One region of the Arthrobacter rhamnosi genome, then DNA from elsewhere that is predicted to be linked to it. Evidence: riboswitches for the same ligand, from Rfam matches in the RefSeq annotation. Region 1 holds a riboswitch; the other holds the start of a gene.
What was found. Region 1 has a riboswitch for cyclic di-GMP ahead of ACX80I_RS11945 (glycoside hydrolase family 26 protein). Riboswitches for the same ligand answer to the same signal wherever they lie in the genome.
Positions count from the first base shown of each region.

Region 1 (7,323 bases):
TGTTCTCCCTTCGGTGGATTGCCGTGCTTCCGAATCTAGACCACTGCACCAAGGGGGGCGAGGGGCATTTTCGGCGCGCGGCGCCCGGGCTCTCCGGAAGACAGCCGATCGGCCCCTGCTGCTCGACGCGCAGGGCACCTGGGGGAGCAGCGCGTTCAGGAGGAGTAGCGGCCGCCTACCGCAGACGGAAGCGGCCACCGCTCTTCTTCGAGCTGGTGGTCGCCTGCCAGTCCGTGAGGTTGTACACCGCCACCAGGACGCCGCCCATGAGCAGCCAGAAGGCACGGGCCCGGCCCTCCCGAGCCACGCCGGTGAGCAGCGGAGCCAGGGCGTAGAGGGGCGTGCTGCCCAGGTCCGCCGTGCGGTGGGCGCGGAAGCTGATCAGCGGCGCGATGGCGAAGGGCTGGTCGGTGATCGCGTTGACGGCACCCTGGGTGGCACCGAACATCGCGAAGAAAAGCCGTGCCTTACAACTCATGCCGAAGAGCGACGGAAGGGTGAGCATCGACGCGGAGAAGCCGTAGTCGATGAGTCCGTGCTGCCGGGGAGTGATGGGCTTTGTCATGCCGCCAACGCTAGGAACACCGGAACCCTGCCACAACGGATAACCGGCACTCCGCAGCTGTTGACAAGCCCGCGACGGCTCGCCCCGGTGCCCGCGGCTCGTGTCGGCGGCGGAGGCTACTCTGTGCCCGGGACCACGGACGGAGCAGGGGAGGGATCATGCCCGAGGGGGACAGCGTCTTCCGGCTCGCGGCGAGGCTGAGGAAATCCCTCGACGGCCGCACCCTGAAGCGCGGGGACCTCCGTGTCCCCGCCCATGCCACCACCACACTGGACGGCATGCGCGTGACGGAGCATGTGACCCATGGAAAGCACCTGCTGACGCGGTTCGACGGCGGCCTCACCCTCCACACGCACCTGCTGATGCAGGGGTCGTGGACGGTGACGGCCGCAGGACGGACGCTGCCCCGCAGGCTCCTGCCCGATGCCCGCGTGATCCTCGAGGTGGAGGACGGGCCGACGGCGTACGGCCTGGACCTGCCCGTCGTCGACCTGCTGCCCACCCGTGCGGAGGGTGACGTCGTGGGGTACCTCGGCCCGGACCCGCTGCGCGATGACTGGTCCGCGGACGAAGCGGTCCGCAGGCTCGGCCGGGATCCCGCCGTGCGCGTCGCCGCTGCCCTCCTCGACCAGCGCAACGTCGCCGGTTTCGGCAACCTCTGGGTCAACGAGCTCTGCTTCCTCAGGGGCCTCCACCCGGACACGGTCATGGCCGACGTCGACGTCCCCGCCCTGGTGGCACTCGGGGCGCGGTGCCTGCGCTTCTCCGCCACCCGGCCCGGAGCGCACCAGGTCACCACGGGCACCCTCCGCAGGGGTGAGCGGCACTGGGTGGTGGGCCGGGCCGGCAGGCCGTGCCTGCGCTGCGGGACGGCCATACGTGTTCGGGCCGAGGTGCCCGGCGACCCGGGCCGCCGTCGTACCTGGTGGTGTCCGCGCTGCCAGTCCCCGCGCTCCTCCGCCTGACGCTGCGCTCCGTCCCCGTCAGCGGCGTGCTGCGAGGCCCGCCCTGAACGCGTCGGCGGAGGCGGAGGTGCTGTTGATCCGCCAGTCCGCTTCCTTGTTGATGTGGAACCAGACGAGGGCGACGACGTCCTGCTGCGCGGACACATAGCGGAACAGGGTGGTGATCCACTGGGGCTTCGACCCGCCCACCTCGGAGGAAGCCGTCTCCGCGATCATGATCGGAGTGCCGGGGGCGAGCTGCCGCAGCTGCGTGATGCCCTCCCCGAACAGCACCTCGGGTTCCTGCCACGCGCTCCACGACTGCGAGGTGCCCCAGTTGTAGCCGTCCAGCGCCACGACGTCGACGTAGTCCCCGCCCGGGTAGAGCTGATCCAGGGGCGTCGAGCCCCAGTAGGGCACGTTCGGGTTCCAGACCCAGCTGATGTTGGTCGCGCCCGTCGACGCGACGACGTCGTGCACGTGCCGGTAGGCGGCGATGTAGTCGCCCGCGCCATTGCCGTTGACGCCCTCGGCCCACGGATACCAGTTGCCGTTCATCTCGTGCGCGAACCGGAGGTAGACGGGTTGGCCCCACTGGCCGAGCGCCGTACCCCACTCCCGGAGGTAGGTGTCGAAGTCTCCCGCCGCGATGCGGTCGAGGGAGTAGGCGGGCTGCTCCGTGCCGCCGCCCCACGTCCAGGGTTCCCAGGTCAGGAGTGTCTCGGCGCCCCGGGCCCGCACGGCGTCGAGTTCGGCGAGTGGCGCCGCCTGGTTGAAGTCCTTGTAGGACAGCACGATCGAGGGAGCCTCGCCGGCGAGGGCAGCAACCTCGTCCAGTTCACCGCCGGCGGCAGCTCCGCCGTTCGTGCCCACACCGAACCGGATGGTCCTGGTGCCGGGGGGCGCGGGAACAGGGTCGACGACGGTGAACGAGGCACTTGCGACGGCGCTGCCGGCCGTGGCCGTGACGGTCACGGTGCCCGGCGCGGTGGGCATTCCGATCGACACCTGGAACGTGCCCGTGGAGGTCGTCGTCACGGCCACCTTCGCGGTGCCGGCGACGACGGTGCCCTTTGTGCGCTTCGGGAACCCGGCGCCCGTGACGGTGACGGGGGAGCCGGCTTCCCCGGACGTGCTGCTCAGGGTGATCGTCGCTGCGGCCTGAGCGGGGGGTGTCAGTCCGAACGTGAGGACCGCCATCGCTGTGACGAGGAGGAGGAGGCGGTAGGTGGTTCCACGGGCGGAGCCGGCGGATACGCGGGAAGCTGGAAGCATGATCGGCACCTAGGTGTTCGGTAGCCCGGCTGACCGCAGGGGTCCCGTGGCTTTGCGTCCCCGGCTCGCGCCGGGTTTGCCCTTGTCGCCGGGCGGCTGCCCGAGCGGTGCGTCTCCCGCGCGGCGGGAGCCTCCTCCATTGTCCCGAGCGCGCTGCCCCGCGACGGTCTTCTGCGCCTGAAGTATGCCGAAGGATTCGTGCAGGTCTTCCGCAGGCCGTCCCGGCGCCGCGCCGACGGCACGCCGGGCTCCTCGATTCGTGCCCGGTGGCAGGACCGGAAGGGCTGCCGTGCTGGGAATTCCGTGTGTCGTGCACCACAATGGGTCCTGCCACGGTATCGAGGCTCCCGTGGCGGGTCTAGTGAGGGGGACGGATGAATCAGGGACCGGCATTCACGAACACCATCGCCTTGCAGGTGGACGCGTTCACCCCGTCCTTCGAGGCGCAGATCGGCCCTGTGCTCGCCGAGGTGTTCGCCCGCGAGCAGCAGGACCTCCGCCGCGCCGGCCTCCCCCGGGGGGTCGCACGAGTGGGCGACACGCTACCCGACTCCTTCCTGTACGACGCGGGCGGACAGCGGACGCGGCTGAGCGAGGTGCTCGGCGCCGCGGCCGCCATCATCGTGTTCTACCGCGGTTCCTGGTGTCCCTACTGCAGCATCGCGCTGAAGACGTACCAGCGCGAGCTCCGTCCCGTCGTCGAGGCCTTCGGGACCCGACTCATCGCGATCAGTCCGCAGGAGCCGGATTCCGCGGTCCGGGCCGCCCGGGACGACGGGCTCCATTTCGCTCTCTATGCGGACAGGGGCAATGCCCTGGCCGCGCGCCTCGGGATCGTGAGTGTGCCGGGTCCCGATGTGGTGCGGGCGCAGGCAGCCCTGGGCATCGACGTGGCAGGCCTCAATATGGACGGGACCGGCGCCATCCCGTTCCCCACGGTGGTCGTGGCCGACGCCACGGGCACCATCCGCCTCATCGACCCACGGGTGGACTACACGACGCGCACGGAGGCCTGCGACATCATCGACGCCCTCGTGGCACTGTAGCCGCCCCTTCAGGGCCGGATGCCGCCGGAGCGGCCTCCGCGGGGAGCTCCGACGTGATGTCACCGACGGTCGCACCGAGCGAGGCCAGCAGCGGATCCGCATCCGTGAACAGCAGATAATCCCGGGAGCCCGAGCCCATGCCGATACGGCGTCCTGGGATCCGCTCGTCGGCATAGACCGGAAGGACACTGCTGCTGCCCAGTGGCGTGATGGTCCCGGACTCGTATCCCGTGATCTCGCGTGCCGCCTCCGGTTTCACGAGGGACGCCTTGTTCACCGCCAGCAGCGACCGCAGCTTCGCCCAGTCCAGTCGCCGCGTCCCCGGGATGAGCACGAAGACCGTGGTCCCGCCGCTGACCTTGGCCACCATCGTCTTGACGCCGTCGGCACCGGAGAGGCCCTGGGCCGTCGCCGCGTCGTCGAACGTGCCGTGGTCCGTCCTGGGTACCAGGACGACGTCGAGTGCACGGGCCGCGGCATCGCGTTCTGAGGGCAGGGGGCGGGGGCGGGAGAGTCCATGGTGCCCTATGGTAGGGCGCCGGTGCTCGATCGGGCGACGAGGTTCCCGGCAGGCATGCGGGCCGTCTGGACGGCGCCCGTGTCCAGCAGCCCCAGGAGCAGTTCCGCGGCAATCCGACCCTGCAGGCCCGGATTGCGGGCCAGTGCCGTGACGGAGGGTGAGGCCAGCTCGCAGTGCAGGGAGTCGTCCCAACTCACCAGGGCGACGTCGTCCGGGCAGCGCAGGCCCACGGCGCGCATCGCCAGCAGCCCACCCATCGACATCAGGTCGTTCCCGAAGACGAGTGCGGTGATCCCCTCCCCTGCGCGGAGGAGCGCTCCGGCTGCATCACGACCGGAATCGAGCGAATAGTCCGCCTCGTACTGGGTCACCGAGATGCCGTGCCGGCCGGCGCGGTCCTGCACGCCCCTGATCCGCGCTTCCTCGTGCAGGAAGCTGCGGGGGCCGGAGACGTGGGCGATCCGCCGATGATTGGCCCGGTGGAGATGGTCCACGATGGTGGCGGCGTCCAGCGCGTGGTCGGTCGTGGTTCCCGATCGGACAGCGGCACCTTCCGTGACCGGCGCTCCATGCAGCACGAAGGGAAGCCTCAGCCGCTCGAGCAGGGCGGGCCGGGGGTCGGCGTGGCGATGGTCGAACAGGATGACGCCGTCCACCTTGCGCTCACCGGCCCAGCGCTCGTAGGTGGCCCGCTCCTGTTCCGGATCCTTGCCCACCATCCGCAGCATCAGGGCCATGTCCCCCTCGGCGAGCGCGGTCTCGATGCCGGTAAGAAGGCCCATGTAGTACGGTTCAGTGCCGATCAGGAGGGGGTCCGCGGACAGCACCATCCCCACGGCGCCTGCCCGGGACCGGGAGAGGGCGCGGGCTGAGGAGCTGGGATACCACCCGAGTTCATCGGCGAGGTCCAGGACACGACGCCGGGTCAGCTCGCTCACTCCCGGCTGGCCGTTGAGAGCGTAGGAGACGGATGCCTTCGAGATGCCCAGGCGCTGCGCGAGACCGGCGATGGTTTCCTTGGCCATGGATTACACAATAGCCCCGCGATTCCTTGACCGGCCCGGGACTATCGCCTAGGTTCGACCCATCACCTGAACCGGTTCAGTAAGCCCGATTTCTCAGCGAGGAGAATAATCCGTGACGTACTCACTGCAGCTCTACACACTGCGGACAGCGATAGGCGAGGATCTTCCCGGCACCATCAAGCGCGTCGCCGAGTTGGGTTACACCGCCGTCGAGCCCTACAACTTCGTCGCCACCGCGGAGGAGCTGGCCGAGGCACTGTCGGCCAACGGGCTGACCGCGCCGTCCGGCCACGCGCCGCTCCTCCGTGCCGACCAGGACGAGATCTTCGAGGCAGCACGCACGCTGGGCATCGGCACCGTGATCGACCCGCACGTGGAGCGGTCCCACTGGACGTCGGAGGCCGACATCAAGGCCACGGCCGAGGCGCTCAACGCGGCAGCGCAGAAGGGCGCCGGGTACGGGATCACCGTCGGCTACCACAACCACGAATTCGAACTGGAAGAGCGCATCGACGGTGTCTCCGGACTCGAGGTCCTCGCCGGCCACCTCGACCCCCGGGTGGTCCTCGAGGTGGACACGTACTGGGCGGCCGTGGGCGGCGAGGACCCCGTGGAACTGCTCCGCCGCCTCGGTGACCGCGTGCGCTTCATCCACATCAAGGATGGTCCGCTCACGAAGAACGACAAGGAGCAGGTGGCCGTCGGTTCCGGGCGGATGCGCGTCTGGGACGTGCTGGGCGCCGCTCCCGGCCTCGAAGCCGCCGTCGTGGAACTCGACGATTTCGACGGCGACATCTTCACCGCCGTCGCGGACAGCCTGGCGTACCTGAACGAGGGGAAGAAATGAGCATCCATGCGGGGGCCCGCCGCACGGGCCCGGTCGGCGTCGCCGTCATCGGCGCCGGGGTCATCAGCAGGGAGTACCTGACCAACCTCACGAGCTTCCCCGACGTGACGGTGCACATCGTCGCCGACATGTTCGAGGAGTTCGCTGCCGCGCGGGCCGCCGAGTTCGGCGTCCCGGCATCCGGGAGTGTGCAGGACGCCCTGGACCATCCCGACGTGGAGATCGTGGTGAACCTGACCATTCCCGCCGCGCACGTGGAGGTCGCGACTGCCGCCGTGGGTGCCAGCAAGCACGTGTGGAGCGAGAAGCCCTTCTCGCTGGACCGGGAGAGCGGGATCGGCCTCTTGAAGACCGCCGACGCCGCAGGGGTCCGGCTCGGGTGCGCCCCGGACACCTTCCTCGGTGCAGGCCTGCAGACCGCCCTGCGCCTGGTGGCGCGGGGAGACATCGGCGTCCCCCTCACGGCGCTGACACTCATGCAGTCGCCAGGACCGGAGTCCTGGCACCCGAACCCCGCATTCCTCTTCCAGGAGGGCGCAGGGCCGCTGTTCGACATGGGTCCCTACTACCTGACGGCCCTCGTCCAGACCTTCGGAGCCATCACGAAGGTAGCCGGCATCGGCTCGAAATCCAGGGAGAAGCGCACCATCGGATCGGGTCCGAAGGCCGGCGAGGTCTTCGACGTCACCGTCCCCTCCCATGTCAGCGCGATCGCCCAGTTCGCCGGCGGCGGGTCGTCCCAGAGCATCTTCAGCTTCGATTCGCCGCTCAAGCGCGCGGGTTTCATCGAGGTCGCCGGAACCGAGGGGACGCTCGCCTTCCCCGACCCGAACACCTTCACGGGCGACCTGCTGCTCACCCGCCCCGGAGCGGATAAACCGGAGGTGATCGCGGCAGTCGGGGCGACGTCGACGCGCAGCAGCGGTGTGCTCGAGATGGCGCGCGCACTCCGTGAGGGGCGTCCGCACCGCGCGCAGGGCGAGATGGCGTACCACGTGCTCGATGCCATGGTCTCGATCTCCGAAAGCATCGCGACGGGCGAGTTCGTCCCGCTGCTGAGCACGGCAACCGCGGCCGAGCCGCTGCCCGAGGACTGGGATC
Region 1 is NZ_JBTNDT010000005.1:183,519-190,841, reverse strand. Features, by position in the region: gene ACX80I_RS11955 (hypothetical protein) at 176-565, opposite strand; gene ACX80I_RS11950 (DNA-formamidopyrimidine glycosylase family protein) at 724-1,530, shown strand; gene ACX80I_RS11945 (glycoside hydrolase family 26 protein) at 1,549-2,784, opposite strand; cyclic di-GMP riboswitch class I at 2,801-2,875, opposite strand; gene ACX80I_RS11940 (peroxiredoxin-like family protein) at 3,159-3,830, shown strand; gene ACX80I_RS11935 (aminoacyl-tRNA deacylase) at 3,805-4,281, opposite strand; gene ACX80I_RS11930 (LacI family DNA-binding transcriptional regulator) at 4,356-5,375, opposite strand; gene ACX80I_RS11925 (sugar phosphate isomerase/epimerase family protein) at 5,488-6,222, shown strand; gene ACX80I_RS11920 (Gfo/Idh/MocA family protein) at 6,219-7,323, shown strand, end outside.

Region 2 (7,323 bases), on a different contig from region 1:
TCCTCCGCGAACAATGACCCCGACCCTGCTCATGCAGGTAGCACCCCGCCGCTGATCACCACCCTGTTTAGCTCTGTGTCCTTCCCGGCATGCGGGGGGCGGGAACCGCTGGTGGATAAGCGAGTGCTGTACGAGCTTGAGGAGGATTTCAACGGTCCGGCAGCGGTGCATGAATTTGCCAGGAATTTCAACCAGTCCTGGGACGGGAAGTATCAGCGCTTGTCTGATTCTGTCCACCAGCGTGATCAGGAGCGGGCGCAGGAGGCTGTGTTGAGCGTGAAAGTCACCTCGATCATGGTGGGCGCGTCCCGGCTCGCACACCTGGCTGCCCAACTCGAGGGACTCATCGAAGTCAATGACATGGCTTCCGCCACTGAGGCCCTTACCGGTCTCCGACAATGTGGATTGGAGACCAGGACGGAGCTTCTGGACACCTACATCCGCTAGGAGATATCCGCGGAAGCAGGCGAACCTGACGTTTCAGCATTGGTACGCGGTAGGGGAGTAATGCGGTACCCGACTCCCCGGACCGTCGTGATCAGGTCAGTATCTCCGAGATGGTGAGAGAGCTTCCGGCGCAGGTTCCCCATATGGACTTCTACCGTTCGTTGGTCAGCGTCGCTGACATAGGAGGGGCTCCGATGTTCATCACCCCGGAGCACGCCCACCAACGTGAATTTGGTCCGGACCGCCCCCTTGCTGCGCAGCATTTCGTACAGCAAATCGAACTCGCTCTTGGTCAACGGTACTTCCTGATCGGCGACTTGCACAGTCCGGGCTTCACCATCAAGGACCAGCTCCCCGCGGCGTAGTACTGCCTGCGTCCTCGTCGCAAAGACAGACACAGGTGCAGGCCCGGTTGCAGGTTCAGGTTTGAGCGCGGGTGCCGGCGTGCTGGGGGCGACGGCTTGAGGGGTTAATGAGGTGGTTGTCCCGGTGCGGGGCCGGCGCCTCATCGTATCGATGCGGGCCCTGAGTTCGCGTGGGCGGAAGGGCTTGGTGAGGTAGTCATCCGCTCCCCCCTGCAATGCTGTGAGGGTGTCTGATTCACCGGTTCGGGCGGTGAGCATGATGACGTAGCAGTCGCTGACATCGCGAATACGCCGGAGGACTTCGTAGCCGTCAATATCGGGAAGACCCACATCGAGGGTGACAATTGTCGGGGTGGTATCCCGCACTATGTCGACGCCGGCGCGCCCTGTGGCTGCTGACTGGACGTCAAAACCGGCCTGCTGCAGCGTAGCGCACACGATATTGCGGATATCCAGGTCATCTTCAATGACCACAGCTGTTGCCTGCGTGGAGGGCAGCTCGTTGTCGATGAGCATTCGTGAGACCTTCGTTGTCCGGTAGCCCGGCTAACCGCGTGGGTCCCGTGGCTTTGCGTCCCCGGCTCACACCGGGTTTGCCCTTATCAATGAGCAACAACCCATCTACCCAAGGACTTTATCAGGACGCACCAAATGACAGCCAGGCCCCCTTCACGGATCCGTAGCGCCGTCCGTGACTGAGGCATCACCTCCGTAAGCGGAGTGACCGAAGCCTCTGGAAGGGGAGCGGGCGAGGTTGTCGAATGTGAAGATGAACCTGATTGGTAATGAGGAAAGTTTTTGAGCACCGAGAAGATCATGACATCTGTCCAGCCTGACTGCGCAGATGCTGAGCATGACGGCCCACAGCGTGACCATGACAAATCGAGTGGCAGCACCGCGCGAGGTGCCACTCACCTCATCCCAACCGGGCCGACCGCCAGGATCCATGACAGTGACACTCCGTGTCCCCTTCGGTGGTGATGAGAGAAGTAATAAGAATATGAATCTAGTTTACTTAGCCATTCGGGGTGTTTTCGAATATTAGTGTAGATCAATTTGAGAGTCGATGTTTTTAGTCACATCAAGTGGAAAGTTTTGGGAAGGTTCTGCGCGTTTAGAGTGAAAAGCGGGAGGCGTGTGGCTAGGTTTTGAGGAGCCGGCAGGAGTCCGCTCCAGCCGCATCGTGTCTCACATTCGCTGCGAACGGACCGTGTTTTTTCCTCCGGCATTTCCTGATCGTCCACTCACAGCAAAGGTCTCACCCCATGCGTAACGTTTCCCGTCTCTGCCTCGCTGTAGGAGCATCCGCCGTCCTCGTCGGGTCCCTGGCCCTTCCGGCGTCGGCCGCCGACACTGCTACGACGACCGCCACCGTTGAGGTGCCTGCCGGCTCAATCGCTATTTCCGCGCCGGGTGCCGTTGTGGCTCTGACCGGGCTTACGCCCGGCCAGAGCGTCACTGCAGCCGTCGATGGTGTTACTGTCACCGATGATCGCGCGGGCGTCGAGGGGTGGAGTGTCCAGGTTGGTCTGAGCGACTTCACCGGCCAGGTCACCGGCGACACCATCCCCGCCTCTGGTGCGAGCTACACACCGGGTGTGGCGGTTAAGGCCGGAACCTCCACCGTTACAGCCACTACCCAGGCGAGCCTCTCCGTTCCGGGAGTTGTTCAGTCGGCTACTGGCGTCAATGGCAACAACACCGCTGCGTGGAACGCCACGCTGCAGGTGAGCGCCCCCTCCGACGCACTGGCCGACGTCTACACGGCGACCCTGACCCACTCGGTCCTGTAGTTCCGGCAACTCCGGGTAGGTCCGGTTTATCCGGGTAAGCCCGGGGAATTTACTGGAACCGATGTAGCCAGAACAGCAAGAGCAGCCCGAGGTGGGGCACCTGCATTCACGTGTTTTCTCGACGTTTGCAGGTGCCTCCCCGGGTCGTACCCCTTCCTCTTATGACAAGGCTTGTAGTGCGTTTCCTTCTTACTGTGTCCGTGATGATCCTGCTGGTGCTCCTCCCGGCGGCACCGGGTACGGCGTCGACCCTGGCGGGTCCTCCTGCAATCACCACCCCGGATACCGCTTCCAGCACCGATCCCACCCCCGCTAGTACTGCTCCTGCTGGGGCTGCTTTCGGTATCCGATTGCTCGACATCCCCGCCAGTACCCAGAACGATCCCAGGGCACGGACCTACATCGTTGACCGGCTCGCTCCCGGCAGTGAAATCAGCCGCAGGGTCCGCGTCGAGAACACCACTGATACCGCCGCGACGATCCACCTGTACTCCGGTGCGGCGCGTATCGACTCCGGAGTCTTCATCGGCGAGGACTCCTCGGTACGCAATGAGCTCAGTACCTGGACGACCCTGGCCGAACCGGAAGTCGCCCTCGAGGCCGGAAAATCCGCCGACGTCATGGTCACCATCGACGTACCAGCAGAGGCCCCGGAAGGGGAACAATACGGTGCCGTGTGGGCCGAAATGCGCAGCACCACCCAGGATGGAGGCGTCGTCCAGGCCAACAGGGCAGGAATCAGAATTTATCTTTCCGTCGGGCCCGGCAACGGGGCACCAGCTGACTTCACAGTCGCTTCACTCACGCCGTCCCGAAACCAGAACGGAAACCCCGAGCTCAGCGCCCTGGTCACGAACACCGGGGGGCGGGCCTTGGATATCACCGGCGACCTCACACTGAGCAATGGTCCCGGGGGGCTTTCAGCGGGCCCGTTCAGCGTCCAGGCGCCGACCACCATTGTCCCCGGCGACAGCCAGAACGTCACATTCTCCCTCCCCACGGAACTTCCCAATGGGCCGTGGACGGCAGGGCTCACCCTCAAGAGCGGTCTAGTGGAACACGAAGCCTCTGCCACGGTCACTTTCCCCCAAGCCGGCCCCGGTAAGGCCGCCGTTCCCGCCACTACCGGAAACACCGCGGGGCTGATCATCGCGGCCATCGCCGGGATCCTAGTTATTGGTCTGCTTGTCGCAGGGTTGATCCTGCGCCGCCGGCGCCACCAGCACCGAGCGACGCCCAGCGTGCCGTGATGCCGTATCAAGCCGGAATCACAGATGTGGGTCCGGGTCCAGGTTCGCTGGTCCGTCGCGAGATGGAGCGGCAACGACTGTTGTCGCTTGACCGCTCAGGACTGCTGGAAACGGGTGATGAAGAGCGGTTCGACCTGATTGTCCGGCGCACCCAGGAAGCCTTCGGTGTCAGCGCCGCCAGCATCGCTTTGATCACCGAGGACCACCAATTCCTGCGGTCCTTCGTCGGGCCGCTGGCCCGGACGGTGGACCGGCAGCATGCGTTCTGCAACGTGACGATCCAGAGTGAGGAACTGCTCATCGTTCCGGATACGCTCAAGGATCCCCGATTCAGCACCAACCCGCTGGTTGTGGGGAACCCGAAGATCCGCTTCTATGCGGGATGCCCGTTGCGCGGGCCGGGTGGCTGGCTCGTAGGAACACTGTGCGCCATTGATCAGCAGCCTCGACCTTTCGGGATAGGTGATCAACGCGTGTTGCGGGCACTGGCAGTCGAGGCAGAACTCGAACTCAATGCCAAACCGATCCCATGAAGGGTTCCGCAGCCTTAGCTGGTGTCGAGCGAACGCATGAGGGCAAGCCGCCTACGAAGAAGCTCGTCCTTGCATAGCTGGTAGAAAAAGCGCTTATAGGCTCGGAGTCGCGGCGGGTCTGGTACCCATCGGTCCAGTTCCATGGAAGGAAAACATGACCTTGTTGACGGTAGGAACCTCCCGCGAGGACCCATATGAAGGTGCAAGTAGGGATGCGGGATTCGCTACAGTGCTCGCAGGGGCTCACATAGCGGCCTCGGACATCGCACTGATCACGGACGCCGCGCAATCAATCCTCCATGTTTCTGGTTCCTTCACAGCCATGACTGGATACGAACCTGCTGATCTGTACGGGCGGAACTGTCGTATCTTGCAGGGCCCTGGCACCGACAGTGCCACCGTACGTCGGATGCGGGACCTGATGGCGTCAGGGGAAATATTCGAGGGGCGAATCCTGAATTACCGCAAAGACGGCTCAGCATTCTGGACTGCCCTGAAGATCATCCCCATGCGGCTGGGAAACGGAGCCGCAGTCTCCCACTTCGTCAGTGTCCAGCGCGATATCAGCAACGACGTCGCCCTGCTGAAGCAACTGGAGGCTCAGGCTCTCCACGATCATGTGACAGGACTTCCCAACCGGGCGGCAGCCGAACGTGCTGTGGGGGACGTCGTCCGACAGGCGCTCGACCTACATACGACGGTAGCGGTCGGCCTGATCGACCTGGATGACTTCCGCATTGTTAATAACACCCTTGGCCACGCCGCAGGGGATGCGGTGCTGCAGCAGTGGGCGTCCCGGGTCCTCTCACGCTTACGCGAGGGCGACCTGCTGGCCCGGATGGGCGGGGATGAATTTCTCCTGATCCTGCGGCACATTCCGCGGGACACTGCGCACGAAAATCTTTCCCGCCTTCTCGATCGACTTCATGAGGCCGTCGAAGCGCCCTTCATCCTAGACGGTCAGGACGTCCGTATCGGGATGAGTCTGGGCATAGCCCTAGTGCCGCAGGACGGTACCGACAGCCGCACGCTCCTGCGCAGCGCCGATGAAGCCCTCTACGAGGTCAAGAAACGCACCAGTGACGGACACCCCTGGTGGGAGACCGCGATCCATGCCCGTGCCCGTGCGCACACTCACGCCCATTCTCACGCTGGATACTTCGGCAACAAAGGGATCCCCGCGCTCCGTTCTGATCGTCACGGTTTCAAGGAGACCGGCGCGGAGATCTATCGGCACGCGGTACGCAGCGGAGACATTTTGGTTCACTTCCAGCCCATCGTGGACCTTCGGGACGGGTCGATCACCCAGTTCGAGGCCCTGGCGCGACTACATCTGCCCGATAGAGGAACCGCATACCCTGCCGATTTCCTGCAACGGCTTAGTGCTGGTGACCTACGTATCCTGTTCGCCCGTGTCCTGGACGAAGCACTGGGGTTGATCGCCGCCTGGGATGGGGGAGGTGCCCGCCCTAACGTGGCAGTAAACCTCCCCCCGGAGATCCTGCACGATCAAACACTCCCCGCGCTGGTGGAGGGGCTGCTTTGCACCCACAACATCGAACCAGGTGGGCTGGGACTGGAACTGCTGGAGTCCCACCTCATGGAGCTGGAGGAGCAACGGATCGCGCTGCAGAAGCTCGCCGGCCTCGGTGTCCGCCTCGCGATGGACGATCTTGGATCCGGGTACAGCAGCCTGCAACGTCTGGCATCATTCCCGTTCAGTGCGATCAAGCTCGACCGCGGATTATTCACGCACGTCTCCGATAAACCCCTGGAGACACTCAGCGTCATGGCGACCCTCATCCAGATGGGCCGGGATTTGGGCATGACGGTCGTGATCGAAGGACTTGAAGACGAGAGCCTCACCGAAGCAGCCATGATCCTCGGTGCCCCCTTGGGCCAGGGCTACTATTTCTCCCGACCCCTGGCAGCGGAAGATTGCAGGCCCTGGGCCGATTCCCTCGACTTCCAATTGCACAGGTCCCCCATCCAGACTTTGCTCGGCGCCCTCGCCTACCACTGGCAGTTCGCCCGTTTGGCCGCGCCCCACCCGCTGGACCTGGCACGCTGCCCGCTCACCCGCTTCATCGGTGGTGCCGAAGCTGGCACCGAGGTGGAGTCCTGGCACGCCCTCCAGCACTCACCGCAGGGAATGCACCCCGCCTCCAGCCGTTTCCTGATCGACTGGTTCACTCAGGGAATCCGCACCCAAGGTTCAGGCCATGCAACGCCCCTCGGGTCAGTCAGCGCTTAGTGTGACCGGAACAACAGACAGCACATACCCCCTCGTAAAGGATCCAATGCTCGAGCTTCCCCGTATCCCGTCCTACAGTCTGCCCTCCGACGAACCCGAACGGCTCCGGTCACTGGCGGACACCGAGCTGCTCGACACGCCAGCTGAGGAAGGGTTCGACCGGATCACCCGGTTGGCTCAGCAACTCTTCGGTGTCAGCGGTGCCGCGGTGTCCCTCGTCGCGGAGGACCGGCAGTTCCTTAAGTCCGCTGCCGGGGACCTCGACGTGAACGTGCCGAGAGCCGAGTCCTTCTGCACCCACACCATCCTTACCCCGGACACACTCGTCGTGGAGGACGCCGCGAAGGATGACAGGTTCAGCCAGAACCCCGCAGTGCTGGGCGAAACCATACGTTTCTATGCCGGGCAGCCCCTGCAGGGCCCGGGTGGACACAATATCGGTGCCTTATGCATCATCGATCAGCAACCCCATGCCTTCGATGACGAACAGCAACGGGTACTGCAGGACCTCGCAGCGATCGTCCAGCGTGAGATCAACGTCCGCACGGACCTCAGGCATGGTGCCAAAGTACAGCAAGCACACCTACCCGACACCGTCCCATCGCTGCCCGGGTACACCATCACCGCCGCTTGCCGTCCTGCCGGTGAGCTCTCAGGAGATTTCTACGACTGGAACCTGAT
Region 2 is NZ_JBTNDT010000002.1:471,277-478,599, forward strand. Features, by position in the region: gene ACX80I_RS06575 (hypothetical protein) at 124-447, shown strand; gene ACX80I_RS06580 (response regulator transcription factor) at 444-1,328, opposite strand; cyclic di-GMP riboswitch class I at 1,346-1,420, opposite strand; gene ACX80I_RS06585 (WxL domain-containing protein) at 2,078-2,605, shown strand; gene ACX80I_RS06590 (hypothetical protein) at 2,782-3,855, shown strand; gene ACX80I_RS06595 (GAF domain-containing protein) at 3,855-4,388, shown strand; gene ACX80I_RS06600 (putative bifunctional diguanylate cyclase/phosphodiesterase) at 4,543-6,642, shown strand; gene ACX80I_RS06605 (PP2C family protein-serine/threonine phosphatase) at 6,689-7,323, shown strand, end outside.
Region 2: linked by a shared signal. The riboswitch ahead of ACX80I_RS06580 (response regulator transcription factor) and the one ahead of ACX80I_RS11945 (glycoside hydrolase family 26 protein) in region 1 are both predicted to bind cyclic di-GMP.